2 regions of the Streptomyces sp. NPDC051051 genome follow, and region 1 is predicted to be linked to the other one. Evidence: predicted binding sites of a transcription regulator. Region 1 holds the regulator's gene; the other holds the start of a gene.
The links. The regulator HrcA, encoded in region 1, represses chaperone genes, less so after heat shock. The targets are predictions, from matches to a motif close to TTNGCACTCNGNNNNNCNGAGTGCNAA.
Positions count from the first base shown of each region.

Region 2: groL (chaperonin GroEL) is a predicted target of HrcA. The motif match lies at 3,163-3,189, and genes of this name have one in related genera.

Region 1 is NZ_JBFBCB010000007.1:17,240-31,529, forward strand. Features, by position in the region: gene dnaJ (molecular chaperone DnaJ) at 1-468, opposite strand, end outside; gene hrcA (heat-inducible transcriptional repressor HrcA) at 469-1,485, opposite strand; gene AB0N31_RS07650 (MBL fold metallo-hydrolase) at 1,643-2,368, shown strand; gene AB0N31_RS07655 (DUF3097 domain-containing protein) at 2,400-3,221, shown strand; gene hemW (radical SAM family heme chaperone HemW) at 3,267-4,499, opposite strand; gene AB0N31_RS07665 (ATP-binding SpoIIE family protein phosphatase) at 4,595-6,493, opposite strand; gene AB0N31_RS07670 (AMP-dependent synthetase/ligase) at 6,773-8,647, opposite strand; gene lepA (translation elongation factor 4) at 8,888-10,756, opposite strand; gene rpsT (30S ribosomal protein S20) at 10,977-11,243, shown strand; gene AB0N31_RS07685 (nuclear transport factor 2 family protein) at 11,482-11,877, opposite strand; gene holA (DNA polymerase III subunit delta) at 12,115-13,104, opposite strand; gene AB0N31_RS07695 (hypothetical protein) at 13,224-13,469, opposite strand; gene AB0N31_RS07700 (arylamine N-acetyltransferase) at 13,611-14,290, opposite strand, start outside.
Region 2 is NZ_JBFBCB010000043.1:28,991-43,280, reverse strand. Features, by position in the region: gene AB0N31_RS27800 (NADH:flavin oxidoreductase) at 1-1,075, opposite strand, end outside; gene groL (chaperonin GroEL) at 1,378-3,000, opposite strand; gene AB0N31_RS27790 (cold-shock protein) at 3,353-3,559, opposite strand; gene AB0N31_RS27785 (MoaD/ThiS family protein) at 4,025-4,300, opposite strand; gene thrC (threonine synthase) at 4,297-5,580, opposite strand; SAM riboswitch class I at 5,599-5,769, opposite strand; gene AB0N31_RS27775 (glucosyl-3-phosphoglycerate synthase) at 5,939-6,883, shown strand; gene AB0N31_RS27770 (trehalose-6-phosphate synthase) at 7,015-8,427, shown strand; gene otsB (trehalose-phosphatase) at 8,534-9,400, opposite strand; gene AB0N31_RS27760 (DUF3263 domain-containing protein) at 9,566-9,820, opposite strand; gene AB0N31_RS27755 (extracellular solute-binding protein) at 9,856-11,079, opposite strand; gene AB0N31_RS27750 (ROK family protein) at 11,285-12,229, shown strand; gene nagA (N-acetylglucosamine-6-phosphate deacetylase) at 12,229-13,440, shown strand; gene AB0N31_RS27740 (1-phosphofructokinase family hexose kinase) at 13,578-14,290, shown strand, end outside.

The sequences.
Region 1 (14,290 bases):
CGCGGTGGTCCCCGGCGCCGCGCCCTCGCCGCTGCAGGTGCCGCAGACGATCGCCGTGTCGACCTGGATGTCCTTGGTCGTGCCGAAGGCCGCCTCGTCGAGGTCGATCTCCAGCCGGATCATCGCGTCCTGGCCCCGGCGGGTGCGCGAGCGCGGTCCGCGCTGCGACGCCGTGCCGAAGAAGGCGTCCATGATGTCGGAGAAGTTGCCGAAGCCACCGGCCCCGAAGCCGCCCGCGCCGCCCCCCGCCTGGGACAGCGGGTCGCCGCCGAGGTCGTAGACCTGCTTCTTCTGCGGGTCCGACAGCACCTCGTAGGCGGCGTTGATCTCCTTGAACCGCTCCTGGGTCTTCGGATCGGGGTTGACGTCCGGGTGCAGCTCGCGTGCGAGCCGCCGGAAGGCCTTCTTGATCTCTTCCTGCGACGCGTCGCGGCGCACGCCGAGAACGGCGTAGTAGTCCGTGGCCACTTACGACTCCGCCAGGATCTGTCCGACGTACCGTGCCACTGCGCGTACCGCTCCCATCGTTCCCGGGTAATCCATGCGGGTCGGTCCGACCACGCCGAGCTTGGCGACTGCCTCGCCGCCCGAACCGTAGCCGACCGACACCACCGAAGTGGAGTTGAGTCCCTCGTAGGCGTTCTCGTGACCGATGCGTACGGTCATGCCCGAATCCCCCGCCTCGCCGAGGAGCTTGAGGAGCACGACCTGCTCCTCCAAGGCTTCCAGGACGGGTCGGATCGTGAGGGGAAAGTCATGTCCGAAGCGGGTGAGATTGGCGGTGCCGCCGATCATCAACCGCTCCTCGTTCTCCTCGACGAGCGTCTCCAGCAGCGTGGAGAGCACCGTCGTGACCGTGCCGCGGTCCTCAACCTCGAAGGCGTCGGCCAGGTCCTCGACCAGCCGCGGCACGTCGCTGAAGCGGCGGCCCGCGACCCGGCTGTTCAGCCGCGCCCGCAGGTCCGCCAGCGAGGCCTCGCCGAAGGGCGCCGGGCAGTCCACCATCCGCTGCTCGACCCGCCCGGTGTCCGTGATCAGCACCAGCATCAGCCGGGCCGGCGCCAGCGACAGCAGCTCGACGTGCCGCACCGTGGAGCGCGTCAGCGACGGGTACTGCACGACGGCGACCTGCCGGGTGAGCTGCGCGAGCAGCCGTACGGTCCGGGCCACGACGTCGTCGAGGTCGACGGCGCCGTCGAGGAAGTTCTGGATGGCCCGCCGCTCGGGGGCCGTCATCGGCTTGACGCCGGCCAGCTTGTCGACGAACAGCCGGTAGCCCTTGTCGGTGGGGATGCGCCCGGCGCTGGTGTGCGGCTGCGCGATGTACCCCTCGTCCTCCAGGGCCGCCATGTCGTTGCGGACCGTGGCCGGGGAGACGCCGAGGTTGTGCCGCTCGGTGAGCGCCTTGGAACCCACGGGTTCCTCGGTGCCGACGTAGTCCTGGACGATGGCGCGCAGCACTTGGAGCCTGCGTTCACTCAGCACCGCGCTCACCTCCAGAAGTCTTCCCCGGTCCCCCGGGCGCCTCGCCTGGCACTCTTCACATCCGAGTGCCAGCGTTCCCCGGCCCAGTGTACGGCTGTGGGGTACACCCTGGGCAAGGTCGGTCGCCCCGCCGGGCCGCCGGGGCTAGCGTCGCGGTATGAGCGTGACTTGGGAAGAGCTGGGATGGGAGCGGGTCGCCACCGGGGTCGGCCGGTGCCGGCTGCCCGGCTGGGACTGCACGGTGGGGCTGGTCGTCGGGGAGGGGCGGGCCCTGTTGGTGGACGCGGGGTCGAGTCTCGCCGAGGGCGCCCGGCTGCGGGCGCGCGCCGAGGAACTCGCCGGCCGCCGTGTGACGGATCTCGCGCTCACGCACCCCCACTTCGACCACGTCCTCGGGGCGGCGGCCTTCGCGGGCGCGGAGGTCTACGCGGCGGTGGGGGCGGACACGGTACCGGCGGACGAGCTGCGCGCGGACGCGGTCCGGTGCGGCCTGGACGAGACCGCGGCCGCGGAGGCCGCGGACACCCTGGTACGGCCCCACCACCCGGTCTGCGGCGAGTGGACGCTCGACCTGGGCGGCGGGCGGCAGGTCCTGCTGGCGAACGTCGGTCCGGGCCACACCGCGCACGACCTCGCCGTCCTCGTCCCGGCGGGCCCCGGCTCGCCCGAGGTCGTCTTCTGCGGCGACCTCGTCGAGGAGTCCGGCGAACCGCAGGCCGGGCCCGACGCCGTACCGTCGCACTGGCCGGCCGCCCTCGACCGGCTGCTGGACCTCGGCGGCGAGGACGCGCTGTACGTGCCCGGTCACGGCGCGGTGGTGGACGCCGCGTTCGTCCGGGCCCAACGGGACGCGCTGGCCGCGCGTTTCGGCGTGTCGCCGTGACCTTGCCGGGGCTTCTCCTATCGTCATCCGAATGGGCCCCCGTGTGTACTCCGCCGACCTGACCCCGCCGTGGAAGAAGCAGCGGTCCGCCCCCGAGGTCCCCGCGGACCCCGGTCTGGTGGTGGAGGAGCCCGGCACCGGTTTCTGCGGCGCGGTGATCCGCTGCGAGGCGGGCACGGTCACCCTGGAGGACCGCTTCGGCAAGCACCGGGTCTTCCCGCTGGAGCCGCGCGGCTTCCTCCTGGAGGGACGGATCGTGACGCTGGTCCGCCCGGCCCCGGCGGCTCCGGTACGGCCCGCCCGTACCGCCTCCGGTTCGGTCGCCGTGCCCGGCGCCCGCGCCCGGGTGGCCCGCGCCGGCCGCATCTACGTCGAGGGCCGGCACGACGCCGAGCTGGTGGAGAAGGTGTGGGGCGACGACCTGCGCGTCGAGGGCGTGGTCGTGGAGTACCTGGAGGGCGTGGACGACCTGCCGTCGATCGTCGCCGAGTTCGCCCCCGGCCCCGACGCCCGCCTGGGCGTACTGGTGGACCACCTCGTCCCCGGCACCAAGGAGTGGCGCATCGCCCGGTCCGTGACCAGCGAGCACGCGGTGGTGGTGGGCCACCCGTACATCGACGTCTGGGAGGCGGTGAAGCCGTCGGCGGTGGGCATCGCGGCCTGGCCCCGCGTCCCGCACGGGCAGGACTGGAAGACGGGGGTGTGCCGGGCCCTGGGATGGCCGTCGGAGAACACCGGCGCGGTGTGGCAGGCCATCCTGAAGCGGGTGGGGTCCTACAAGGACCTGGAGCCGGAGCTGCTGAGAGCGGTCGAGGAACTGATCGACTTCGTCACGGCACCGGCCGAGACCTGACCCGGGGCACGGGACACCGGGGTCGAGGTCCCTCGGTCGGGACCCTCAGTCCACCAGGTCCCGCACCACCGCGTCCGCCAGCAGCCGGCCCCGCAGGGTGAGGACGGCCCGGCCCGCCTCGTAGGGGTCGCCGTCCAGCAGCCCCTCCGACAGGGCCCGTCGCGACGCCGCCAGCCCCGCCTCCTTCAGCAGGTCCAGCGGAACCCCTTCCCGCAGCCGCAGCTCCAGCAGGATCCGCTCGACCCGGCGGTCCTCCTCCGACAGGACCTCGCGTCCGGCACCCGGTGAACGGCCGCCCGCCAGTGCCGCCGCGTACGCCCCCGGGTGCTTCACGTTCCACCAGCGCACGCCGCCGACGTGGCTGTGGGCCCCCGGACCCGCGCCCCACCAGTCGGCGCCCCGCCAGTACAGCTCGTTGTGCAGGCAGCGGGCCGCCTCGGAGGTGGCCCAGTTGGACACCTCGTACCAGTCGAAGCCCGCCGCGGACATCGTCTCCTCCGCGATCAGGTACCGGTCCGCGTGGACGTCGTCGTCGGTCATCGGGACCTCGCCGCGGCGGATCCGGCGGGCGAGCTGGGTGCCCTCCTCGACGATCAGGGCGTACGCGCTGACGTGGTCGGGTCCGGCACCGAGGGCGGCGTCCAGGGAGGCCCGCCAGTCGTCGTCCGACTCGCCGGGGGTGCCGTAGATCAGGTCGAGGTTGACGTGCTCGAAGCCGACGGCGCGGGCCTCCGCCACGCAGGCCTCGGGGCGGCCGGGCGTGTGGGTGCGGTCGAGGATCCTCAGCACGTGCTGCCGGGCGCTCTGCATCCCGAAGGAGATCCGGTTGAAGCCGCCCTGGCGGAGCGTGGCGAGGTACGCCGGGTCGACCGACTCCGGGTTGGCCTCGGTGGTGACCTCCGCGTCCGCGGCCAGCCCGAACTCCTCGCGGATCGCCGTGAGCATCCGGACCAGGTCCCCGGCCGCGAGCAGGGTGGGCGTGCCGCCGCCGACGAAGACCGTGCGGACCTCGCGCGGGTCGTCGCCGAGGACCTTGCGGGCCAGCCGGATCTCGTCGACCAGGGTGTCGGCGTAGTTCTCGCGGGAGGCGAGGACACCGCCGGTGCCGCGCAGCTCGGTGGCGGTGTAGGTGTTGAAGTCGCAGTAGCCGCAGCGGCTCGCGCAGTAGGGCACGTGCAGGTAGAACCCGAGGGGGCGGTCGGCGGCCCCGGCGAGCGCGGAGGCGGGCAGTGCGCCGTCGGTGGGGACGGGCTCGCCGTCGGGAAGTGCGGAAGGCATGTCCTCCATTGTCCCGTACGCGGCCCGTGGGTCCCGTGGGTCCGCCGTCCGGCTCCTCCGCGGTGCCGCACCTGCGCCGCGCCTGCACCGCCCGGCTACTCGGCCTGGAGCACCAGCAGGGCGAGGTCGTCCTCCGGGGGCCGGCCGCCGAACTCGTGGACCAGGCGGCGGATCCGCTCGGCGATCAGCTCCGCGTCCAGCCCCGCGCAGCCGGACAGGGCGAGGGCGAGGCCGTCGCCGTCGTCGAACTGGCGGGAGCCGGAGCGGCGCTCGGTGACGCCGTCGGTGACGCAGAGCAGGGTGTCGCCGGGCCACAGGTCCAGGCTCTCGCTGACGTACGTGGCGTCCTCGACGACGCCCAGGAGGGTCTGCGGCTGCGCGACCGTGGTCACGCCGCCGTCGGGCCCGAGCAGCAGGGGCAGGGGGTGACCGGCCGAGGCGAGGGTGCAGCGGACGCCGCCGTCGAAGGGCACGAGCTCGCCGTAGAGGAGCGAGAGGAAGCGGGTCTGCGGCCCGTCGCCGGGGCCCGCCGGACCGACCAAGGCGCGGGCGGCCGCGTCGGCGGCCTCGGTGGCGTCGTCGAGGAGGAGCTGGTTGAGGCGGTCGAGGACGTCGGCGACGCCGTACCCCTCGCGGGCCAGCAGCCGCAGCCAGGGCCGGGCCAGTCCGATGACCACGGCCGCCTCGGGACCCTTGCCCTGGACGTCGCCGACGGCGAAGCACCAGCGGCCGTCACCCACCGGGAACAGGTCGTAGAAGTCGCCGCTCGGCCCGCCCTGCTCGCGCGGCTCGTGGACGAGGGCGCTGCGCAGGCCGGGGATCTCGGCGACCGCGCCGGGCAGCAGACCGCGCTGGAGGACGGCGCTGATGGTGGCCTGGCGGGCGTACTGGCGGGCGGCGCCGATGGCGAGGGCCACGCGTCGGCCGAGGTCCTCGACGAGCCCGGTGACCTCGTCGGGGAAGCACGGCAGCCCGGCCCGTCCGATGACGAGGGTGCCGAGCGGGCGGCCGCCGGCGACCAGGCGGTAGGCGAGGGCGGTGCCGTGCGGGCCGAGCGCGCCGCCGGGCCAGGGGTGGGCCGCGGGCCCGGAGTCGGGGCCGTCGGGCGGGCGCGGCGGGTCCTTCTCCAGGGCCCGGCGCAGCTCCTCGACGTGGTTCTCGCTGACGTGCCAGACGCGGGTCAGCCGTGCCTGCGGTCCGTCGTCCCAGCCGGCGCGCGGCCCGAGTTCGTCCTCCAGCCGGATCGCGCACCAGTCCGCGAGGCGCGGCACGATCAGCTGGCCGGTGAGCGCGGCGACCAGCTCCTCGTCGAGCTGCCCGGCGAGCAGGTCGGAGGCCTCGGCGAGGAAGGACAGGGCGCCGCGGCCGAGCCAGTCGCGGTCGTGGGCGCCGGACCGGCCCTCGGGGGCGAGCGCCTCGGCGAAGGCGAGGGGAGTGGCGGGCTCGGGGGCGGTGCGGGCCCAGGGTTCGTCGGGGTTCCCGTCGTCCGCCGGGCGGGCGGGGAGCCGCGCCCACACGGTCTTCGCCCCCCGGCGGTACGTCACCCCCCACGCGTCGGCCAGCGTGGCCACCAGGCGCAGGCCGCGGCCGTACTCGGGAAGGTCGTACGGCGTGTCGGGGCCGCCGTCGCGGGGCGCGCGCGAGGGGTGGCGGTCGGTGACCTCCACGACGACGGCGCAGGTGTCGGGCTGTTCCGGTTCCGCCTCCAGCCGGCACAGCAGGTCGACGTCGGTACCGGCGTGCACGACGGCGTTGGTGACCAGTTCGCTGACGACGAGTACCGCCTCCTCGCCGAGCCGTCCCGCCAGTTCCCGGGCGCCGGGCAGGCCGCGGCCGGCCCACTCGGCGAACGCGACGCGGACGACGTCACGGGCGGCGCCGGGCGCGAGGGGGCCGCCGACGAGGGTCGCGCGCGTGTGCGGGTGCCCGCCCGCGTGCGCCGGCGCACCACTGGCACGGGACACGGTCTCCCGTTGCGTGGGAATGGCCCCCATGGACGGCTCCCGGGCGATCGACGAATCGGGCCTCGGTCCGCGGGCGGCACACCCCGGCCGATGCCGACAGGGTGACAGACCGGTCGCGACCCTACGCGCTGAGTTACCGAAGTGGGCCGTGATGAGGGAAAACCGGGTTCCGCATGTGTCCGGAAAGGGGCGCTTCGGGGGCGGGATTCGAGCACCCTGTCGTTCGTCCCGGTGCCCGTGCCGGTGTAGGCCTCGGTCGGGGGCGGCGTGTCCGCGGCCGCCCCCGGCCTCGAGGTCCCCCGTCGGCGCCTACGCCTCGCGCGCCCCGGCGTACATCTCGTCGATCAAGTGCTTGTACTCGCGCTCGACGACCGGCCGCTTCAGCTTCAGGCTCGGCGTGATCTCGCCGTGCTCCACGTCGAGGTCACGCGGCAGCAGCCGGAACTTCTTGATCGTCTGCCACTTCTGCAGCCCCTGGTTGAGGTGCTTCACGTAGCCGTCGATGAGCGCCACCGTCTCCGGTGCGGCCACGATCTCGGCGTACGACTTGCCGCCCAGGCCGTTCTCCTCGGCCCAGCTGCGCAGGGACACCTCGTCCAGGGCGATCAGGGCCGTGCAGAAGTTCCGGTCGGCGCCGTGCACGAGGATGTTGGAGACGTACGGGCAGACCGCCTTGAACTGTCCCTCGACCTCGGCGGGCGCGATGTACTTGCCGCCGGACGTCTTGATGAGGTCCTTCTTGCGGTCGGTGATCCGCAGGTACCCGTCGGGGGACAGCTCGCCGATGTCGCCGGTGTGGAACCAGCCGTCGGCCTCCAGGACCTCCACGGTCTTCTCGGGCAGCCCGTGGTAGCCCTCCATGATGCCGGGGCCGCGCAGCAGGATCTCGCCGTCGTCGGCGATGCGCACCTCGGTGCCGGGCAGCGGCTTGCCGACCGTGCCGGTGCGGTAGGCCTCGCCGGGGTTCACGAAGGAGGCCGCGGAGGACTCCGTCAGGCCGTACCCCTCGAGGATGTGGATGCCGGCGCCGGAGAAGAAGAAGCCGATGTCCGGCGCGAGGGCCGCGCTGCCGGAGACGCACGCGCGCAGGTTTCCGCCGAACGCCTCGCGGATCTTCGCGTAGACGAGCGCGTCGGCGACCTTGTGCTTGGCGCCGAGCCCGAAGGGCACGGAGGCCGTGCCGGTGCGCCGGAAGTTGTCCTGTGCGGCCTTGGCGTACTCGCGGGCCACCTCGGCGGCCCACTGGAAGATCTTGTACTTGGCGGCGCCGCCCGCACGGGCCTTCGCGGCCACCCCGTTGTAGACCTTCTCGAAGATGCGGGGGACGGCCGCCATGTACGTCGGCCGCACGACCGGCAGGTTGTCGATGATCTTGTCGACGCGGCCGTCCACGGCGGTGACGTGCCCGGCCTCGATCTGGCCGGAGGTCAGCACCTTGCCGAACACGTGGGCGAGCGGCAGCCACAGGTACTGCACGTCGTCGGGGCCGACCAGGCCGGTCGCGGCGATCGCCTTCGCCATGTACGACCAGTTGTCGTGCGGGAGACGCACGCCCTTGGGGCGGCCCGTGGTGCCCGACGTGTAGATGACGGTGGCGAGCTGCTCCCTGGTGATCGCGCCGACCCGCTCCTTGATCAGCTGCGGGTCCTGCTCCAGGCGGGCGGCGCCGCGCTTCTCCAGTTCGTCGAGCGTGAGGATCCAGTCGGCGGTCTCCACCCCGGCCGGGTCGATCACCACCACATGGGTCAGCTCGGGCAGCTCCTGGCGCTTCTCCACCGCCTTGGCGACCTGGGCCGCGTCCTCCGCGATCAGCACCCGGCTGCCGGAGTCGGAGAGGATGAACGCCGACTCCTCGGCGTTGGTCTGCGGGTAGATGGTGGTCGTCGCCGCGCCCGCGCACATGATGCCGAGGTCGGCGAGGATCCACTCGATCCGGGTGGAGGAGGCCAGCGCCACCAGCTGCTCGGGCTGCACGCCCAGCTCGATCAGGCCGGCCGCGATGGCGTGGACCCGCTCGGCGGCCTGCGCCCAGCTCAGCGACTTCCAGTCGTCCGGGCCCTCGCCCGCCGGTGCCGGCACGGGGTAGCGGTAGGCTTCCGCGTCCGGCGTGGCGGCCACCCGCTCCAGGAAGAGGCCCGCGACGGACGGCGGACGGTTCTCGATCAGTGTCTGTGTGTCGCTCACGACATCCTCCGGGACCCGCGACGGTGCGGCTGGCTCGGTGCAGCTGTTGACAATGCGGCCGACTCGGTGCGGCTGTTGTTTAACTCGCGAGTAACTATCGAGCAGGGATCAGAGTAGAGGGCGACTGGCCTGCACGTAAGGGGCCACGGACTGTCACTTTTTACACAACGGCGACCCGGTGACGCGGCGGGGCCCGCCGCGCTACAGCGCGACGGGCCCCGGAACCGGCGTGTCGGCGGACTACTTCTTGCCCTTGCCCGAGCCCGCGTTCTCGTCGCTGCTCAGGACGGCGATGAAGGCGTCCTGCGGAACCTCCACGGAACCCACCATCTTCATCCGCTTCTTGCCCTCCTTCTGCTTCTCCAGCAGCTTGCGCTTGCGGGAGATGTCGCCGCCGTAGCACTTGGCCAGGACGTCCTTGCGGATGGCGCGGATGGTCTCGCGGGCGATGACCCGCGAGCCGACGGCGGCCTGGATGGGCACCTCGAAGGCCTGCCGCGGGATCAGCTCGCGCAGCTTGGCGACGAGCCGCACACCGTAGGCGTACGCGGCGTCCTTGTGGGTGATCGCCGAGAAGGCGTCGACCTTGTCGCCGTGCAGCAGGATGTCGACCTTGACCAGACTGGAGGTCTGCTCGCCGGTGGGCTCGTAGTCCAGCGACGCGTAGCCGCGCGTCTTCGACTTCAGCTGGTCGAAGAAGTCGAAGACGATCTCCGCGAGGGGGAGCGTGTAACGGATCTCGACCCGGTCCTCGGAGAGGTAGTCCATGCCGAGCAGGGTGCCGCGCCGGGTCTGGCACAACTCCATGATCGAGCCGATGAACTCGGTGGGCGACAGGATCGTGGCGCGCACGACCGGCTCGTACACCTCGTTGATCTTGCCCTCGGGGAACTCGCTCGGGTTGGTGACGGTGTGCTCGCCGCCGTCCTCCATGACCACGCGGTACACCACGTTCGGCGCGGTGGCGATGAGGTCGAGGCCGAACTCGCGCTCCAGCCGCTCCCGGATCACGTCGAGGTGCAGCAGACCCAGGAAGCCCACGCGGAACCCGAAGCCGAGGGCGGCGGAGGTCTCCGGCTCGTAGACCAGCGCGGCGTCGTTGAGCTGGAGCTTGTCCAGGGCGTCGCGCAGCTCCGGGTAGTCGGAGCCGTCCAGCGGGTACAGGCCCGAGAAGACCATCGGCTTGGGGTCCTTGTAGCCGCCGAGCGCCTCGGTCGCACCCTTCTGCTGGCTGGTGATGGTGTCACCGACCTTGGACTGGCGGACGTCCTTCACCCCGGTGATCAGGTAGCCCACCTCGCCGACGCCGAGGCCGTCGGCCGCCAGCATCTCGGGCGAGTTGGTGCCGATCTCCAGCAGCTCGTGCGTGGCGTTCGTGGACATCATCCGGATCCGCTCACGCTTGTTGAGCTGCCCGTCGATGACACGGACGTACGTGACCACGCCCCGGTAGGAGTCGTACACCGAGTCGAAGATCATCGCACGGGCGGGTGCGTCCTTGACCCCGACCGGCGCCGGGACCTCCCGCACGACCTTGTCGAGCAGCGCGTCGACGCCGACACCGGTCTTGGCGGAGACCCGCAGCACGTCGTCCGGATCGCACCCGACGAGGTTCGCCAGCTCCTCGGCGAACTTCTCCGGCTGCGCGGCCGGCAGGTCGATCTTGTTGAGCACGGGGATGATCGCGAGGTCGTTCTCCATCGCCAGGTAGAGGTTGGCGAGGGTCTGGGCCTCGATGCCCTGGGCGGCGTCCACGAGGAGGATGGTGCCCTCGCACGCGGCGAGCGACCGCGAGACCTCATAGGTGAAGTCGACGTGCCCCGGGGTGTCGATCATGTTGAGGATGTGCGTGTTTCCGGGGTCCTGGGTCGGAGCCCACGGCAGACGCACCGCCTGGGACTTGATCGTGATTCCGCGCTCACGCTCGATGTCCATGCGGTCGAGGTACTGAGCACGCATCTGCCGCTGCTCGACCACACCGGTCAGCTGGAGCATCCGGTCGGCGAGGGTGGACTTGCCGTGGTCGATGTGCGCGATGATGCAGAAGTTGCGGATCAGTGCCGGGTCGGTACGGCTCGGCTCGGGCACATTGTTAGGGGTCGCGGGCACGCAGGGTCCTGTCTCTTGAGGCGCCTTATGCCTCGGGTCGGATCGATACGTAGGTTCCATGGTCCCACGCGCGGCGACCGGGGACCGGTTTGGGCCGCTCCCGGACCCGCTGGTAGTCTGGGTGGCTGTGTCTCATGCCCTCTCAGCGCGAGGCACACTCAAGAAATCACCTGGTGCGGGACCCGAGCGGCCCCGTGCCTGAACCTGCAAAGGCTCTTTCGTGGCGAACATCAAGTCCCAGATCAAGCGGATCAAGACCAACGAGAAGGCTCGGCTGCGCAACAAGGCCGTCAAGTCCTCCCTGAAGACCGCGATCCGCAAGGCCCGCGAGGCCGCTGCCGCGGGTGACGTCGAGAAGGCCACCGAGCTGCAGCGCGCTGCCGCGCGTCAGCTCGACAAGGCCGTCTCCAAGGGCGTCATCCACAAGAACCAGGCCGCCAACAAGAAGTCGGCGCTCGCTTCGAAGGTCGCGACCCTCAAGGGCTGAACTCCCTTCTTGATCTGATCGCCGGGGAGACCCAGAGCGGGCCCTCTCTCATCCGCTCCCGACCGGCACCCACGGATCCACGCGCGGCCTGCGTTCGCCACGCGGGCGTGGATCCAGCATCGCGAACCGAAGGCCCCGGCGCCCTGCCCTTCCCCAGGGCGGGCACCGGGGCCTTCGGCATTCCCGGTCGGGGTGTTTCTCAGCGGGTGCTCCCGGCGGGTGCCCTCAGCGGGTGCTCTCACGACCAGAAGTCGTCGCTCTTGTCGATGTCCTCGACGCACTCGTCGAGATCCGTGATCTTGTCGCCGACGACCCGGAAGACGATGCATCCGGTGTCGTCGAGGTGCTTGCCCTGCCGCTCGGCGGTGACACGGCACATCCCGACCGCGTGTCCGCGGCCGTCGGCACAGATGCCGAGCATGTCCAGACGCATCGTGCCGTTCGTCTCCTCACCGAGCCGCCGGTACATGTCGATGATCGCGTCCTGGCCCTTGAAGTCACCCGAGAGCGGGTGAGTGCCGGGCACGTGGTGCGTGGCGTCCTTCGCCATCAGTTCCCGCAGGGTGTCCATGTCCCCTCGGGAGAAGGCCTCGAAGCCCCTGCGAACGAGCGCTGCGTGCGGGTGTTCAGCCATGGTCGATCGCCACCTTTCCGACGTCCTGGGCGATGCGTCGGCTGCTCCTTCGATTCTCCTCCGTCCACCGGGCACGGCGACTGGATCTAGGGGTGCCGGTGGGGGTTCGAGGCGTGGGGTTCGGATCCAGGTGTGCCGGCGGACAGGTCGGGTCCGGTACCGACGGCAGCCGAAGCGGCGACCGGCTCCGGCGTCGGCGTCGGCGTCGGGCTCCGGTTCCCGCTCTGGCGGCCGGCCTTACGCTCGGCCCCCGGAACGGGCCGCCCGTGCCACCGCCACCACGGCCTTCTCCAGCGCGTACTCCGGGTCGTCGCCACCGCCCTTCACGCCCGCGTCGGCCTCGGCGACCGCGCGCAGGGCCAGGGAGACGCCGTCGGGCGTCCAGCCCCGCATCTGCTGACGGACCCGGTCGATCTTCCAGGGCGGCATGCCCAGCTCCCGCGCGAGGTCAGCGGGTCTGCCTCCGCGCGCGGAGGACAGCTTGCCGATGGCCCGCACGCCCTGCGCGAGGGCGCTGGTGATCAGCACGGGTGCGACGCCGGTGGCCAGCGACCAGCGCAGTGCCTCCAGCGCCTCCGCCGCCCTGCCCTCCACGGCCCGGTCGGCGACGGTGAAGCTCGACGCCTCGGCCCGGCCCGTGTAGTACCGCCCGACGATCGCCTCGTCGATGGTCCCCTCGATGTCGGCGGCGAGCTGCGACACCGCCGCCGCCAGCTCCCGCAGATCGCTGCCGATGGAGTCGACGAGCGCCTGACAGGCCTCCGGGGTGGCCGACCGGCCGGTGGCCCGGAACTCCTGCCGGACGAAGGCCAGCCGGTCCGCCGCCTTGGTCATCTTCGGGCAGGCCACCTCCCGCGCGCCCGCCTTGCGCGCGGCGTCCAGCAGCCCCTTGCCCTTGGCCCCGCCCGCGTGCAGCAGCACGAGCGTGATCTCCTCGGCGGGCGCCGCGAGGTACCCCTTCACGTCCTTGACCGTGTCGGCGGACAGGTCCTGCGCATTGCGTACGACCACGACCTTGCGCTCCGCGAAGAGCGACGGGCTGGTCAGCTCGGCGAGCGTGCCGGGCTGGAGCTGGTCCGACGCCAGGTCACGCACGTCCGTGTCGGCGTCGGCGGCCCGGGCGGCGGCCACCACCTCCTGCACGGCACGGTCGAGGAGCAGGTCCTCCTGGCCCACGGCGAGCGTCACCGGGGCGAGGGGGTCGTCATTCGCAGTCTTCCTGGCCATTGGGTCAAGGATGGCACGGGGCGGTGACAGCGAGGACCCGGCAGCCGGACCGGGCAGCCGGACCGGGCAGCCGGACCGGGCAGCCGGACCGGGCAGCGGCTCCGCCTCCGGCGTCGCCCCTACGGTTCCTCCCGCCACCCCTCCCACTCGGTCGCGAAGGCGTGCAGTTCCTTCGCGTCGAGCCGTCCCTCCTCGTCCCGCAGCACCACCAGCCACTGCGCGTCCTCCGCGTCGTCCTCACCGGCCAACGCGTCCCGGACGACCTGCGGTTCCTCGCGCAGCCCGAACCGCTCCCCGAGCGCTTCCACGACCTCTTCGGCGGCGTCGCGGTCGGGCAGCACCAGCACATGTCTCACATCGCTCACCCGCCCATTTTCCGGCACGCCCACGGAGGCCGGAGGCCAGATCGGCCGTGGGAGACGACCGCCACGTCCAGCTCGATCCCGTTGCGGACCCCAGCACGCCGCACCGGCTCTCCGGGCTCGCGGGTCAGCCGGTCGGTCTCCTCAGACCGCGCCACCGCCCCGCGCCACCGGCACCCGCTCCAACCCGACCCCGAACCGCTCCCGGTACACGTCCAGCACCTCCTCGTCCCCCGCCAACTCCTCCTCCCGGCTGTGTCCCTGCGAGTCCGTCACCTTCAACCGACGGCCGCTGAGCGTGATCCGTCCGCCGTCCGCCGTGATCCGCGAGCAGACCGGCGACCGTGTGAAGTGCGACGCCGGCGAGGTGCTGTGCCACCACGCCCCGGCCACGAAGTCACCCAGCACCCGGGGCCGTACCTCCAGCCGGTACACCCGCCTGTCGTCCCGTACGACGTCCAGGTCGGCCGCCCCCGCCACGCCACCGCCCGCACGCGCCGGCCGGCCCGCCCCGCCCTTCACCCCGGCCGCGTCCGCACGGGCCTCCATGATCCGGAACAGGCCGCCGGGGTCCTCCTGCTGCCCCCGGTGCTCGAAACGGAGCGGGTAGTGGCTGTGCGCCCCGAACCCGACGTCGGCCAGCCACTCCCCCGCGTCCACCGTGCGCACCAGCAACACGAGGTGGTCGTACGGGATCCCGAGCCGCCCCTCGGCGCCGTAGACCCGGGCGGCGAGCAGCGTCACATCGAAGCCCAGCGCCGTGAGCAGCGCGCCGAACGCGCCGTTCAGCTCGTGACAGAACCCTCCCCTCCCCGACACGGCGA
Region 2 (14,290 bases), on a different contig from region 1:
GTCGGCCGGCCAGGACCTTGGCCGCCCACTCCGGGTCCTGGAGCAGCGCGCGGCCGACGGCCACCAGGTCGAACTCGTCGCGCTCCAGCCGGTCGAGCAGGTCGTCGATGCTCCTGAGGGCGGAGCCCTCGCCCTGGAGGGCCTTGAAGAACTCGCCGTCGAGACCGACCGATCCGACGGTGATGGTGGGCCGGCCGGTCAGCTTCTTCGTCCAGCCCGCCAGGTTGAGGTCGGAGCCGTCGAACTCGGGCACCCAGTAGCGGCGCGTGGAGGCGTGGAAGGCGTCGACCCCGGCCGCGGCGAGCGGGGTGAGGATGGCCTCCAGCTCCTGCGGGGTCTCGGCGAGGCGCGCGTCGTAGGCCTCCTGCTTCCACTGCGAGTAGCGGAAGACGACCGGGAACTCCGGCGACACGGTCTGGCGCACGGCGGCGACGATCTCGGCCGCGAACCGGGTGCGGGCGACCGGGTCGCCGCCGTAGGCGTCGGTGCGGCGGTTGGTGCCCGCCCACAGGAACTGGTCGACCAGGTAGCCGTGGGCGCCGTGGATCTCCACGCCGTCGAAGCCGATGCGCTCCGCGGCGGCGGCGGCCTCGGCGAAGGCGCCGATGACGTCGTCCAGGTCGCGCTGGGTCATCGCCTTGCCGGTGCCCTCGGCGCCGTCCAGGCGCAGGCCGGAGGGGCCGACGGCGGGGGCGTCCGCGACGGGCGGCCGGCCCTGCTCGCGGACCATGCCGATGTGCCACAGCTGCGGCATGATCGTCCCGCCGCCCGCGTGCACGGCCTCGGCGACCTTCGCCCAGCCGGCCAGCTGCTCCTCGCCGTGGAAGCGCGGCACCCTGTCGCTCTGCCCGGCCGAGTCGTGGCCGACGTACGTGCCCTCGGTGACGACGAGACCGACACCGGCGGCGGCGCGGCGGCCGTAGTACGACGCCACGTCCTCGCCGGGGATGCCGCCGGGCGAGAACATGCGGGTCATGGGCGCCATGGCGATGCGGTTCGGGACGGTCAGGCCGTTGAGGGAGACGGGGCGCGCGAGGATCTCGGCGGCGCGGGCGGCGGCGGGGGTGGCAGTCACGACAGGGGACTCCTCGGAGGGGTCGCGGTGGACAGCGAGCAGCGGACATTCCGGACGGTATGTGCACATGCAAGCACCGCCCCTCCCCTCAACGGCGGCCCCGCCCCCGCCATTCCGCCCGCTCCCCCGCCACCCCTGTGATCCGAACCACGCCGGCCGGTCCGTCGGGGCGGCCCGGCCGCACGGAACGGCCCGCGGCCGCCCCGCACCACGACGTCGGCCCCCGGGAACGCCCGAGGGCGGTACCCCCTGCTGACGCAGGGGGTACCGCCCTCGGTGGGAAACCCGAGCCTCGATCAGGCTCAGAAGTCCATGTCACCGCCCGGCATGCCGCCGCCGGCCGGGGCCGCGGCCTTCTCCGGCTTGTCGGCGATGACGGCCTCGGTGGTGAGGAACAGCGCGGCGATCGACGCGGCGTTCTGCAGCGCGGAGCGCGTCACCTTCGCCGGGTCGATGATGCCCTCGGCGATCATGTCGACGTACTCGCCGGTCGCGGCGTTCAGGCCGTGTCCGACGGGCAGGTTGCGCACCTTCTCGACGATGACGCCACCCTCGAGACCACCGTTGACGGCGATCTGCTTGAGCGGGGCCTCCAGGGCGAGCTTCACGGCGTTGGCGCCGGTCGCCTCGTCACCCTCGAGGTCGAGCTTCTCGAAGACCGAGGTGGCCTGCAGCAGGGCCACGCCACCACCGGCGACGATGCCCTCCTCGACGGCCGCCTTCGCGTTGCGGACGGCGTCCTCGATGCGGTGCTTGCGCTCCTTGAGCTCCACCTCGGTGGCGGCGCCGGCCTTGATGACGGCCACGCCGCCGGCCAGCTTCGCCAGACGCTCCTGGAGCTTCTCGCGGTCGTAGTCCGAGTCGCTGTTCTCGATCTCGGCGCGGATCTGGTTGACCCGGCCCGCGACCTGCTCCGAGGAGCCGGACCCGTCGACGATGGTGGTCTCGTCCTTGGTGATGACGACCTTGCGGGCCTTGCCCAGGAGGTCCAGGGAGGTGTTCTCGAGCTTGAGACCGACCTCCTCGGAGATGACCTCGCCACCGGTGAGGATGGCGATGTCGTTCAGCATCGCCTTGCGGCGGTCGCCGAAGCCCGGGGCCTTGACGGCGACGGACTTGAAGGTGCCGCGGATCTTGTTGACGACCAGGGTCGACAGGGCCTCGCCCTCGACGTCCTCGGCGATGATCAGCAGCGGCTTGCCCGACTGCATGACCTTCTCCAGGAGCGGGAGCAGGTCCTTGACGTTGGAGATCTTGGAGTTCGCGATCAGGATGTACGGGTCGTCGAGGACGGCCTCCATACGCTCCATGTCGGTCGCGAAGTACGCCGAGATGTAGCCCTTGTCGAAGCGCATGCCCTCGGTGAGCTCGAGCTCGAGACCGAAGGTCTGCGACTCCTCGACGGTGATGACGCCTTCCTTGCCGACCTTGTCCATGGCCTCGGCGATCAGCTCGCCGATCTGGGTGTCGGCGGCGGAGATGGAGGCCGTCGAAGCGATCTGCTCCTTGGTCTCGACATCCTTCGCCTGCTCGAGCAGGGCACCGGAGACGGCCTCGACGGCCTTCTCGATACCGCGCTTGAGAGCCATCGGGTTGGCGCCGGCCGCCACGTTGCGCAGGCCCTCGCGGACCAGCGCCTGGGCGAGGACGGTCGCGGTGGTCGTACCGTCACCGGCGACGTCGTCCGTCTTCTTGGCGACTTCCTTGACCAGCTCGGCGCCGATCTTCTCGTACGGGTCCTCGAGCTCGATCTCCTTGGCGATGGAGACACCATCGTTGGTGATCGTGGGGGCGCCCCACTTCTTCTCGAGGACGACGTTGCGGCCCTTGGGGCCGAGCGTCACCTTCACGGCGTCCGCGAGCTGGTTCATGCCGCGCTCGAGGCCGCGCCGCGCCTCCTCGTCGAACGCGATGATCTTGGCCATGTGAAGTGGTCCCTCCAGGACTGGGGGTGATTCCTTCGGACCGCGCCCGCGCCCGCGACGGACGGCTCGCCGGCCCCGTGGTTCCTTGCCCCACCTGGCCTGCGGGCCTCACCGACCCGGTCCTTCGTTGTCACTCTCACCTTCAGAGTGCTAACGCAATGATTAGCACTCGCCTGTGCCGAGTGCAAGCGCCCCCCCGAGATCCGCAGGCGAACGGGGGGTGGCGGCGGACGCCGTCGGGTGATCGCGCACGGCTCCGGACACGCCGAAGGGCTCGCACCCCGGGAGGTGCGAGCCCTTCGCTGACGGAGCTGATGGAACAGAAGAACGTCGCTGCAAGTCGGCGCGTGCTTCAGCCGGTCGCGAGCCGGACCATGTCCGCCTGCGGCCCCTTCTGACCCTGCGAGATCTCGAAATCGACCCGCTGGCCCTCTTCCAGGGTGCGGTATCCGTCCATCTGGATCGCGCTGTAGTGGACGAAAACATCCGCACCACCGTCGACCGCGATGAAGCCGTACCCCTTCTCCGCGTTGAACCACTTGACGGTGCCCTGAGCCATGCCTAACTCCCCTATTACTGGCCCTTGCACAGATCCACACTTCGCGGATCCGGGTCAGACCTCACCCCCCAGTTGGTTGGGGGTGTGCGCCGGAACGCGTCGACCGCGGCCGAATGTATCTGTCCAACTGCCGTCTGCAACAGGTCAATCGGACGAGAAATCTGGACGCGAAGGGTCCGGAGAAGAGTGAGAGTTCGCCCGGATTCAGGGCAAGTCGGGCCCCACAAAGGGAATGAAAGGCGCAAAACACATGCGCACTTTGGCTGTTTCTCATCGCCTGCCCCGACGGAACTCCTCTGCGGCCGGCAGGCGACGGGCGACGCGTTCCCCAACTCTACCGCGCTCAACCACACTGAATTGCCCCCTCCGCTTCTCTCGCGGAGGGGGCAATTCGATGAACTCTCGGTAATCCCTGTTACCGACGGTTACTACCGGCAGGTACTACCGACGGGTACGGAACACCGGTCAGCCGCCGGCCACGGCCGGGATGATGGAGACGCCGGCGCCGTCCGGGGTCGCCGTCTCCAGCCCCTGCTCGAAGCGCACGTCGTCGTCGTTGACGTACACGTTGACGAACCGGCGCAGCTTGCCCTGGTCGTCCAGGACGCGGGCGGCGATGCCGGTGTGGTTCTTCTCCAGGTCGGTGATGACCTCGCCGAGGGTCGCGCCCTCGGCCGGGACCTCGGCCTTGCCACCGGTGTAGGTGCGCAGGATGGTCGGGATGCGGACGGTCACGCTCATGCGAGGCCAGCCTCTCGGAAGGAGTCCAGGTTGGGGCGGATGGTGGCGGTCAGACCGGTGCCGGCCACCGCGTCGAGGGTCTTGAGGCCGTCGCCCGTGTTGAGGACGACGGTGGTCTTCGTCGGGTCCAGGAGACCGTTCTCGATCAGCTTCCTGGTCACACCGACCGTCACGCCGCCGGCGGTCTCCGCGAAGATGCCCTCGGTCTGCGCCAGCAGCTTGATCGCGTCGACCACCTGCTCGTCGTTCACGTCCTCCACCGCGCCACCGGTACGGCGCGCGATGTCCAGGACGTAGGGCCCGTCCGCCGGGTTGCCGATGGCGAGGGACTTGGCGATGGTGTCCGGCTTCTGCGGCCGGACCACGTCATGCCCCGCCTTGTAGGCGACGGACACCGGCGAGCAGCCCTCGGCCTGCGCACCGAAGATCTTGTACGGCCCGTCCTCGACGAGGCCGAGCTTGATCAGTTCCTGCAGCCCCTTGTCGATCTTCGTGAGCTGCGAGCCGGAGGCGATCGGCACGACGAGCTGGTCGGGGAGCCGCCAGCCGAGCTGCTCGCAGATCTCGTACGCCAGCGTCTTGGAGCCCTCGGCGTAGTACGGCCGCAGGTTGACGTTGACGAAGCCCCAGCCCTCGCCGGCCGGGTCGCCGATCAGCTCGGAGCAGAAGCGGTTCACGTCGTCGTAGTTGCCCTCGATGCCGACGAGTTCGCCGCCGTAGATCGCGGCCATGACGACCTTGCCCTGCTCCAGGTCGTGCGGGATGAACACGCAGGAGCGGAAACCGGCGCGGGCGGCGGCGGCGCCGACGGCACCGGCCAGGTTGCCCGTGGAGGAGCAGGAGAGGGTGGTGAAGCCGAAGGCGCGGGCGGCCTCGATGGCCTGGGCGACGACGCGGTCCTTGAAGGAGTGCGTCGGGTTGCCGGAGTCGTCCTTGACGAACAGCTTGCCGGCGTCGACGCCCAGCTCGCGGGCCAGGTTGTCGGCCTGGACGAGCTTGGTCCAGCCGGGGTTGATGTTCGGCTTCTCCGCCACGTCGGCCGGGACGGGCAGCAGCGGCGCGTAGCGCCAGATGTTCGCGGGGCCCGCCTCGATGCGCTTGCGGAGCTCCTCGGTCTCGTAGGACGAGAAGTCGTACGCGATCTCGAGCGGGCCGAAACACTCCTCGCAGGCGAAGACCGGGCCGAGGGGCACGCGGTGTCCGCACTCGCGGCAGGAGAGCGCCGTGGCGGGACCGAGATCGACGGAGTTCGTGGTGCTTGCAACTGTCTGCGCAGCCATGTGAGGCGAGGCCCTTTCTCCTCATCTTCCTCACGACGCATCTCGCCGTGAGACGGATTTGGCACCTTCCCTAGCCGGGAGCCTCGCCACATCGACGTGACGCGTGGGCGGTCACGCCTGGCGGCGCGCGCGGCTGGAGGGTTGCCGGGGCTTCATCGGGCCGTATCCCTCTGCCCCTCTGGATGAGCGGTATGAAGTTGTGAACAGCGGCCACCTCGGACATGCGATGGTCATCCGCGTTGTTCAAGACTGTAACCGAAGGCCAGGACAGTTGAGACAGACGTCCGAACCGCGAGATGGATCACACGGTCACCCCGCGTGCACCGCGTGTGATCACGACAGTGAGGAGCCGCAGACCGTGCTGAAAGAAGCTGAAGCCTGGCTGGCCACCCGCTCCTGGTCCGTGACCGACCGCCCGCTGCACCGCGTCCTGGCCGCGAAGCGCGCCTCGGGCCAGTCGGTGTCCGTGGTGCTGCCCGCCCTGAACGAGGAGGAGACGGTCGGTGACATCGTCGCGGTCATCCGCCACGACCTGATGCGGCAGGTGCCCCTCGTCGACGAGATCGTCGTCGTCGACTCGGGCTCCACCGACCGCACGTCGCAGGTCGCCGCGGCGGCCGGGGCGCGCGTCGTCCACCGGGACGAGATCCTGCCCCGGATACCGGCCGTGCCGGGCAAGGGCGAGGTGCTGTGGCGGTCGCTGCTCGTGACGACCGGGGACATCGTCTGTTTCGTCGACGCCGACCTCAAGGAGTTCTCCTCCGACTTCGTCTCGGGGATCGTGGGCCCGCTGCTCACCGAGCCCGGCGTGGACCTGGTCAAGGCGATGTACGACCGCCCGCTGGGCGGCGCTGCGGGCCAGGGCGGCCGGGTCACCGAACTCATGGCCCGCCCCCTGCTCAACATGCACTGGCCGCAGCTGGCCGGCTTCGTGCAGCCGCTCGGCGGCGAGTACGCGGCCCGCCGCAGCCTGCTGGAACAGCTCCCGTTCCCCGTCGGCTACGGCGTGGAGCTGGGCATGCTCGTCGACGCCCTGCACCTGGTCGGCCTGGACGCCCTCGCCCAGGTCGACGTCGGCGTCCGCAAGCACCGCCACCAGGACGGGCAGGCACTCGGCAGGATGGCGGCGGCGATCTACCGCACCGCGCAGCTCCGGCTGGCCCGCGGGCACCTGATCCGCCCCGCCCTCACCCAGTTCGAGCGGAGCGCGGACGGCTTCGAGCCGCGCACCTACTCCGTGGACACCGAGGAACGGCCGCCGATGGCGGAGATCGCCGAGTACGCGGAACGCAAGGTCGCCTGACGGGCCGTGGGTGCGGCCGGCCGGACACGACCGCACCACCCGGTCCGGCGGCCGTACACGGCCGGACATGACCCGGCCACGGACCGCATCCGTACGTTTGAGCGTTTACGGACCGGGCTAGGTTGTGGCGTATGGCTTCCACGCGTGCTGCTGTTGCTGAGGGTGCTCAGGTGCTGGTCGCGTCCAACCGCGGCCCGGTCTCCTACCAGGTGCGCGAGGACGGTTCGCTGCACGCCAGAAGGGGCGGCGGCGGACTGGTCTCGGGCCTGTCGGCGATCGGGCCGGACGCGGGCGCCCTGTGGGTGTGCTCGGTGCTCTCCGACGACGACCGCGAGGCGGTGCGGCGCGGGGTCGGCGAGGACGGCGTCCGGATGCTCGACATCCCGGCCGACGTGCACGCCGACGCGTACAACGGCATCGCCAACTCCGTGCTCTGGTTCATCCACCACCTGCTGTACCAGACCCCGCTGGAGCCCGTCTTCGACGCGGAGTTCCGGCGCCAGTGGGCGTCGTACGAGACGTACAACCGCGCGTTCGCGGAGGCGCTCGCTGAGGAGGCCGGCCAGGGCGCGGCGGTCCTGGTGCAGGACTACCACCTCTGTCTGGTCCCGGGCATGCTCCGCGAGCTGCGGCCCGACCTGCGCATCGGCCACTTCTCGCACACGCCGTGGGCGCCGGTGGACTACTTCGCGCTGCTCCCCTCCGACATCCGCGCGCAGCTGCTGCGCGGCATGCTCGGCGCGGACCGCCTGGGCTTCCTGACCAGGCGCTGGGCGGACGCCTTCACCGCGTGCTGCGCGGAGTTCGTGGACGGCCCCGGCGGCACCGAGATCGGGGTGCACGGCCTCGGGGCCGACGCCGACTTCCTGCGCGCCCGCTCCCACGAGAGCGACGTCGAGGAGCGCATCGTCGCCCTGCGCGAGGAGATCGGCGAGGGCCGCAAGGCCATCGTGCGCGTCGACCGCACCGAGCTGTCGAAGAACATCGTGCGCGGCCTGTTGGCCTACCGGCAGCTCCTCGACGACCACCCCGAGTGGCGCGAGCGCGTCGTCCACGTGGCGTTCGCCTACCCCTCCCGCCAGGACCTCGCCGTCTACCGCGACTACACGGCCGCGGTGCAGCGGCTGGCGGAGGAGATCAACGAGCGGTACGGCACACCCGGCTGGACCCCGGTCGTGCTGCACGTGAAGGACGACTTCGCCCGCTCCCTGGCCGCGTACCGCCTCGCCGACGTGGCCCTGGTCAACCCCATCCGCGACGGCATGAACCTGGTCGCCAAGGAGGTCCCGATCGTCTCCGACGAGGGCTGCGCCCTGGTGCTGTCCCGTGAGGCCGGGGCGTACTGGGAGCTGGGCGAGGACGCGATCGTGGTGAACCCCTACGACGTCCTGGAGACCGCCGGCGCCCTGCACGAGGCGCTGAGCATGGCGCCGGCGGAGCGGGCGGAGCGCAGCAAGAGGCTGACGGCGGCCGCGACCGCGCTCCCTCCGGCCCTGTGGTTCCTGGAGCAGTTGCAGGCCCTCCAGGCCCTCCGCCGCGACTGACCGGAGAGCACCCGCAACGGTCCCGCCCCCGGTCCGCCCGCCGGGGGCACCCGCAGCGGTCCTACTCCCCCGGCCCGCCCCCTGGCGGGCCCGCGCACCCGGCCCCTCACCGCAGCTCGTCCGAGAGCGCCCGCAGCAGCCCCACCACCCCGGCGGGGCCCTCGACGACCAGGTCCGCCCGCTCCGACAGTTCGGTCACCTCGGAGCTGCCGCTGGCCACGAGCAGACCGGGGACGCCGTCGGAGCGGAGCTTCTCGACGGCGGCGAAGGCGGGCAGGTCCCCGAGGTCGTCGCCGGCGTAGAGAACCGCCCCGGCGCCGATCTCGCGGACGTACTCCGTCAGCGCCACGCCCTTGTCCACGCCCGGCGGTCGCAGCTCCAGCACCATCCGGCCCGGTTCGACGACGAGTCCGTGCCGGGCCGCGAGGCCGGCGAGCGGGCGGCGCAGCGCCTCGAACGCGGCCTGCGGGTCCTCCGCCCGCCGCGTGTGCACGGCGACGGCCCGCCCCTTCTCCTCGACCCAGGTCCCCGGCCACGCCCCGGCCGCCTCCAGCACGGCGGGCAGCTCGGCCCGCACGGCCGCGACACCGGGATGCGGCGCGGGCGCGGAGACGGTCCCGGTGCGGGCGTCCCACCGCTCGGCCCCGTAGTGCCCGAGCACGGTCAGGCGCTCCAGCCCCGGCACCCCGGCGAACCCGCCGTTGCTCACCGCCACGGCGGCGGGCCGTCCGGTGACCACGGCGACCGAGGCCACCTTCGGCGCCAGCTCCGCGAGCGCGGGGAGCGCGTCCGGATGCGGCCGCGCGTCCTCCGGGTTCTCGACGATCGGCGCGAGCGTCCCGTCGAAGTCGAGCGCGACGAGCACGGTGCGCGGCGCGGCCAGGATCGCGGCGAGCGCCTCGCGGCCGTGGGGGGTGGTGGGGGTGGGGAGGGAGGAGTGGGAGTCCGTGGAGTGCGTCTCGTGGGTGCCCATACGGTGACGATAACCGGACGGGATCGACGGCGAGGGGGACGGGTCCACGGCCGGACGGGTCCGCACTTCCCGGTGCCGGGCACGGCGGCCCAGCGCGTCCGGGGGCAACAGCCCCGGGGACGGCGCCCCCCTGCCCGCCCGCGCGGGCTCCCCGTCCACGCACGCTCACCGCTCCGCCCGGCGGGCCTCCCGCACCCGGCGGAGCCGGTTCACCGTCACCGGATCGTGCGCCAGCGCCCGTGCGTCGTCCAGCAGCGCGTTGAGCAGCTGGTAGTACCGCACGGGCGACAGGTCCAGCTCCTCACGGATCGCCCGTTCCTTCGCGCCGGGCCCCGGGAACCCGCGCCGCTCCAGGGCGAGGATGTCCCGCTCCCGCGCCCCGAGCCCCTCGTGCCCGTCCTCGTCCGCTGCCCGCTCCATGCCCCGCACGGTAGCCCAACCGCACGGGACGCGGCTCAGCCGCCGGTGCCGCTCTCCGCGGTGGTGGCCGTCGTCTGGAGCTGGCCGAGGACTCCGGCCGGGCTGCCACCGGGCTGCACGGCCTGACCGATCCGCCTCTTCACGTCCGCGCTGACCGCCGCCCAGGAGGTGCGCCCCACCGGGTACAGCTCGGACACCGGCAGCTGGTCGAGGAAGGGCTTGAGGTCGGCGTCCTCGGGGGCGGCCGTCATGGTCTGGGAGGCGGAGTTGGTGACGGGCAGCAGGTCGTACTCGTGGGAGAAGTCGAGGACGTTCTCCTCGCTGTAGACGAAGTTCAGGAAGTCCTTGATCTGCTCGGCGTGGCCGTTCTGCTTGAAGGCGGTCATCCAGTCGGCGACGCCCATGGAGACCTTGGTCGGCCCGTCGAGGCCGGGCATCGGGACCATGCCGAACTTCACGCCCTTCTTCGCGGCCGTCTTCATCAGCGAGGGGTGCCCGTTGAGCATGCCGACCTGGCCGGCCGCGAACGCGGCGAACGCGTCGGCCCGGTTGAGCTTGCCCGGTGCGACCGGCCCGGTGAGGTCCTTGCCGACCAGTTCGTTCTTCAGCCAGGTGAAGGTGTGGACGTTCTCGGTGGAGTCGAGGCTGTAACCGGTGGCGGTCCCGGTGTAGCCGCCCCCGCCGCTGAGCAGCCACTGCATGGTCTCGGCCTGTGCCTCTTCGGGACCGAGGGGCAGGGCGTACGGGTACTTCACGCCGTCCGCCTTCAGCGCCTCCGCGTCCTTCGCCAGCTCGGCCCAGGTGGTCGGCGCGGTGATGCCTGCCTCGGCGAAGAGGGTCTTGTTGTAGAACAGCAGCCGCGTCGAGGAGGCGAACGGCATGCCGTACTGCACGCCGTGCACCTCGCCCGCGTCGGCGAGCTGGGGCACGAAGTCGGCCTGGACGGGGATGGAGAGGACGTCGCCGGCCGGGTAGAGGAGGTCCTCGGCTGCGTAGTCGGCGTAGGCGCCGATCTGGGCCATGTCGGGGGCCTTGCCGGCGTCGACCAGCTCCTTGACCTCGCGGTCGACGTCGTTCCAGGAGTGGACGGTGACCTCGACGGTGACGTCGGGGTGGTCCTTCTCGTAGGCCTCGACCAGCGCGTCCCAGTACTTCCTGGAGCTGTTGGCGTCGCTGTCGCCGTAGTCGGCGGCGACGAGCGTCAGGGTGACGCCACCGGAGCCGCCGGTGACCCCGCAGCCGGCGAGGACCGCCGTCATGCCCAGGGCGGCTGCCACCGCGATCGTTCCCGACTTCGCTGCCCGCCGCTGCACTGTGCTCTCCCGCTCCCCTGGACGGCCGGGCCCCGTGTGCACACACCATCCACACATGATTGCTCCGACCAATGAAACCGATATACGGATTAAGGTCTACACCACGCAAGTGGACTAGACCTCTTGCGGGTCCTCGGGCCACACTGTCCCCGTGAGACATGTCATCGCCCTCGATGTGGGCGGCACCGGGATGAAAGCCGCCCTCGTCGGGGCGGACGGCGCGCTGCTGCACCGGGCCCGCCGGGCCACGGGCCGCGAGCGCGGTCCCGACGAGGTCGTCGCCGGCATCCTCGACTTCGCCGCCGAACTGCACGCGTACGGCGCCGAGCACCTCGGCGAGGGCGCGGCCGCGGCCGGAGTCGCGGTCCCCGGCATCGTCGACGAGGCGAACGGCGTCGCCGTCTACGCCGCCAACCTCGGCTGGCGCGACGTCGGCCTGCGCCGGCTCCTCACCGGCCGGCTCGGCGGCATCCCGGTGGCCCTCGGCCACGACGTCCGCACCGGCGGACTCGCGGAGGGGCGGATCGGCGCGGGCCGGGGCGCCGACCGCTACCTCTTCGTGGCCCTCGGCACGGGCATCGCGGGCGCCATCGGCGTGGCCGGCCGGGTGGAGGCGGGCGCGCACGGTTTCGCGGGCGAGATCGGCCACGTCGTCGTACGCCCCGGCGGTACGCCCTGCCCCTGCGGGCAGCGCGGCTGCCTGGAGCGGTTCGCGTCGGCGGCGGCGGTCGGCGAGGCGTGGGCGGCGGCCTGCGGGGACCCGGAGGCGGACGCGGCGGACTGCGCGAAGGCCGTCACGTCCGGCGACCCGAACGCCGTCCGGATCTGGCAACAGGCGGTCGACGCACTCGCCGACGGCCTGGTCACCGCCCTCACCCTGCTGGACCCGCGCGCCCTCATCATCGGTGGCGGCCTCGCCGAGGCGGGGGAAACCTTGTTCACACCGCTGCGGAACGCCGTCCGCCGGCGGGTCACCTTCCAGAAGCTCCCGGACATCGTCCCGGCGGCGCTGGGCGACACCGCCGGATGCCTGGGGGCGGGGCTCCTGGCCTGGGATCTCCTCACAACGACCGACGGCACGGAGGTAACACCCTGATGGCCACCCCTCCAGGGGCGCGAGGCGCCACGGCACGCGGCTCCGCCGTATGGGCGCGAGACGCCACCACGCACCCTCAGGTACTCACCGGCGCCAGGGTCGTGCTCCCCACCGGCACGGTGCCCGACGGCCGCGTCACCGTCGACGGTACGAAAATCGTCCCCGACGCCCCGCGGGGAGCCGCCCACGTCGTCGACGTGACGGGCCACTGGCTGGTCCCCGGCTTCGTCGACCTGCACAACCACGGCGGCGGCGGGGCCTCCTTCTCCGGCACCGCCGACGAGGTGCACCGGGCGATCCGCACCCACCGCCGCCACGGCACCACCACGCTCGTCGCGTCCACCGTCACCGACGACATGGACGTCCTGGTCCGGCAGGCCGGCCTGCTCAGCGAACTGGCCGAACAGGGCGACCTGGCCGGCATCCACTTCGAGGGCCCGTTCATCTCGCCGTGCCGCAAGGGCGCGCACGCGGAGGGCCTGCTGCGCGACCCGGACCCGGCCCAGGTGCGCAAGCTCGTCGACGCGGCGCGCGGCAGGGCGAAGATGGTCACCCTGGCGACCGAGCTGCCGGGCGGCATCGACTCCGTACGGCTGCTGGCCGAGCACGGGGTGATCGCGGCCGTCGGCCACACGGACGCCACGTACGAGCAGACGGTGGCGGCGATCGCGGCGGGCGCCACGGTCGCCACCCACCTCTTCAACGCCATGCCCCCGCTCGGGCACCGCGCGCCGGGACCGATCGCCGCGCTGCTGGAGGACGAGCGGGTGACGGTCGAGCTGATCAACGACGGCGTCCACCTGCATCCGGCGGCACTGGAGCTGGCGTTCCACCGGGCGGGCGCGGGACGGGTCGCGTTCATCACGGACGCGATGGACGCGGCCGGCACCGGCGACGGCCGGTACCTGCTGGGCCCGCTGGAGGTCGAGGTCAGCGAGGGCGTGGCCCGGCTGGTGGAGGGCGGTGCGATCGCCGGCTCCACGCTGACCCTGGACCGCGCGTTCAAGCGGGCGGTGACGGTGGACCGGCTGCCGGTGGAGGACGTGGTCGCGGCCCTGTCCGCGAACCCGGCCCGGCTGCTGGGCATGGCCGACCGGGTGGGCTCCCTGGAGCCGGGCAAGGACGCCGACCTGGTCCTGCTGGACGAGAACTTCGACCTCAAGGGCGTGATGCGGCAGGGGGTTTGGGTGGTGGATCCACAACTGGGCTGAAATCTCCGCCCGCACGGGGACGGCGGCCGACCCGGGGACTGGGCCGACCGCCGTCTCTTTGGCATGATCAGGCCGTCCGGAAGGGCGAATTCAAGCAAACGGCGGCCGAACGCCGCTGATCGGGGAGGTCGGGCCAGGTGATCCTCACGGTCACGCCGAACACCGCTCTGGACGTCACCTACCGCGTCCCGGCCCTGCTCCCGCACGTCACGCACCGGGTGACCGAGGTGGCGGAACGTTCCGGCGGCAAGGGACTGAACGTGGCGCGCATCCTGGCCGCCCTCGGGCACGAGGTGACGGTCACCGGCTTCGCGGGCGGCCCCACCGGCCGCGTCGTACGGGAGCGGCTCACCGGCGTGACCGACGCGCTCGTCCCGTGCGCCGCCCCGACCCGCCGCACGCTCACCGTGGCCGACGGACGCACCGGGCAGACCACGCGGTTCGACGAACCGGGCCCGGTCATCACCCCCGCCGAGTGGTCCGCCTTCCAGGAGACGTACGAGCGGCTGCTGGCCGGCGCCGACGCGGTGGCCCTGTGCGGCAGCCTGCCGCCGGGGGTGCCGGTGGGCGCGTACGGAGGCCTGGTGCGCACCGCGCGGGCCGCGGGCGTACCCGTGCTGCTGGACACCGGCGGCGAGGCGCTGCGCCGCGCGGTCGCGGCGCGCCCGGACCTGATCAAGCCCAACGCCGGGGAACTGGCCGAACTGACCGGCTCCCACGAGCCGCTGCGCGCGACGCAGGACGCCCGCCGGCGCGGCGCCCGCTCGGTGGTGGCGTCCCTGGGCGCACAGGGCCTGGTCGCGGCGACCCCGGAGGGCCTCTGGCGCGCCACCCCGCCGGCCCGTCCGCT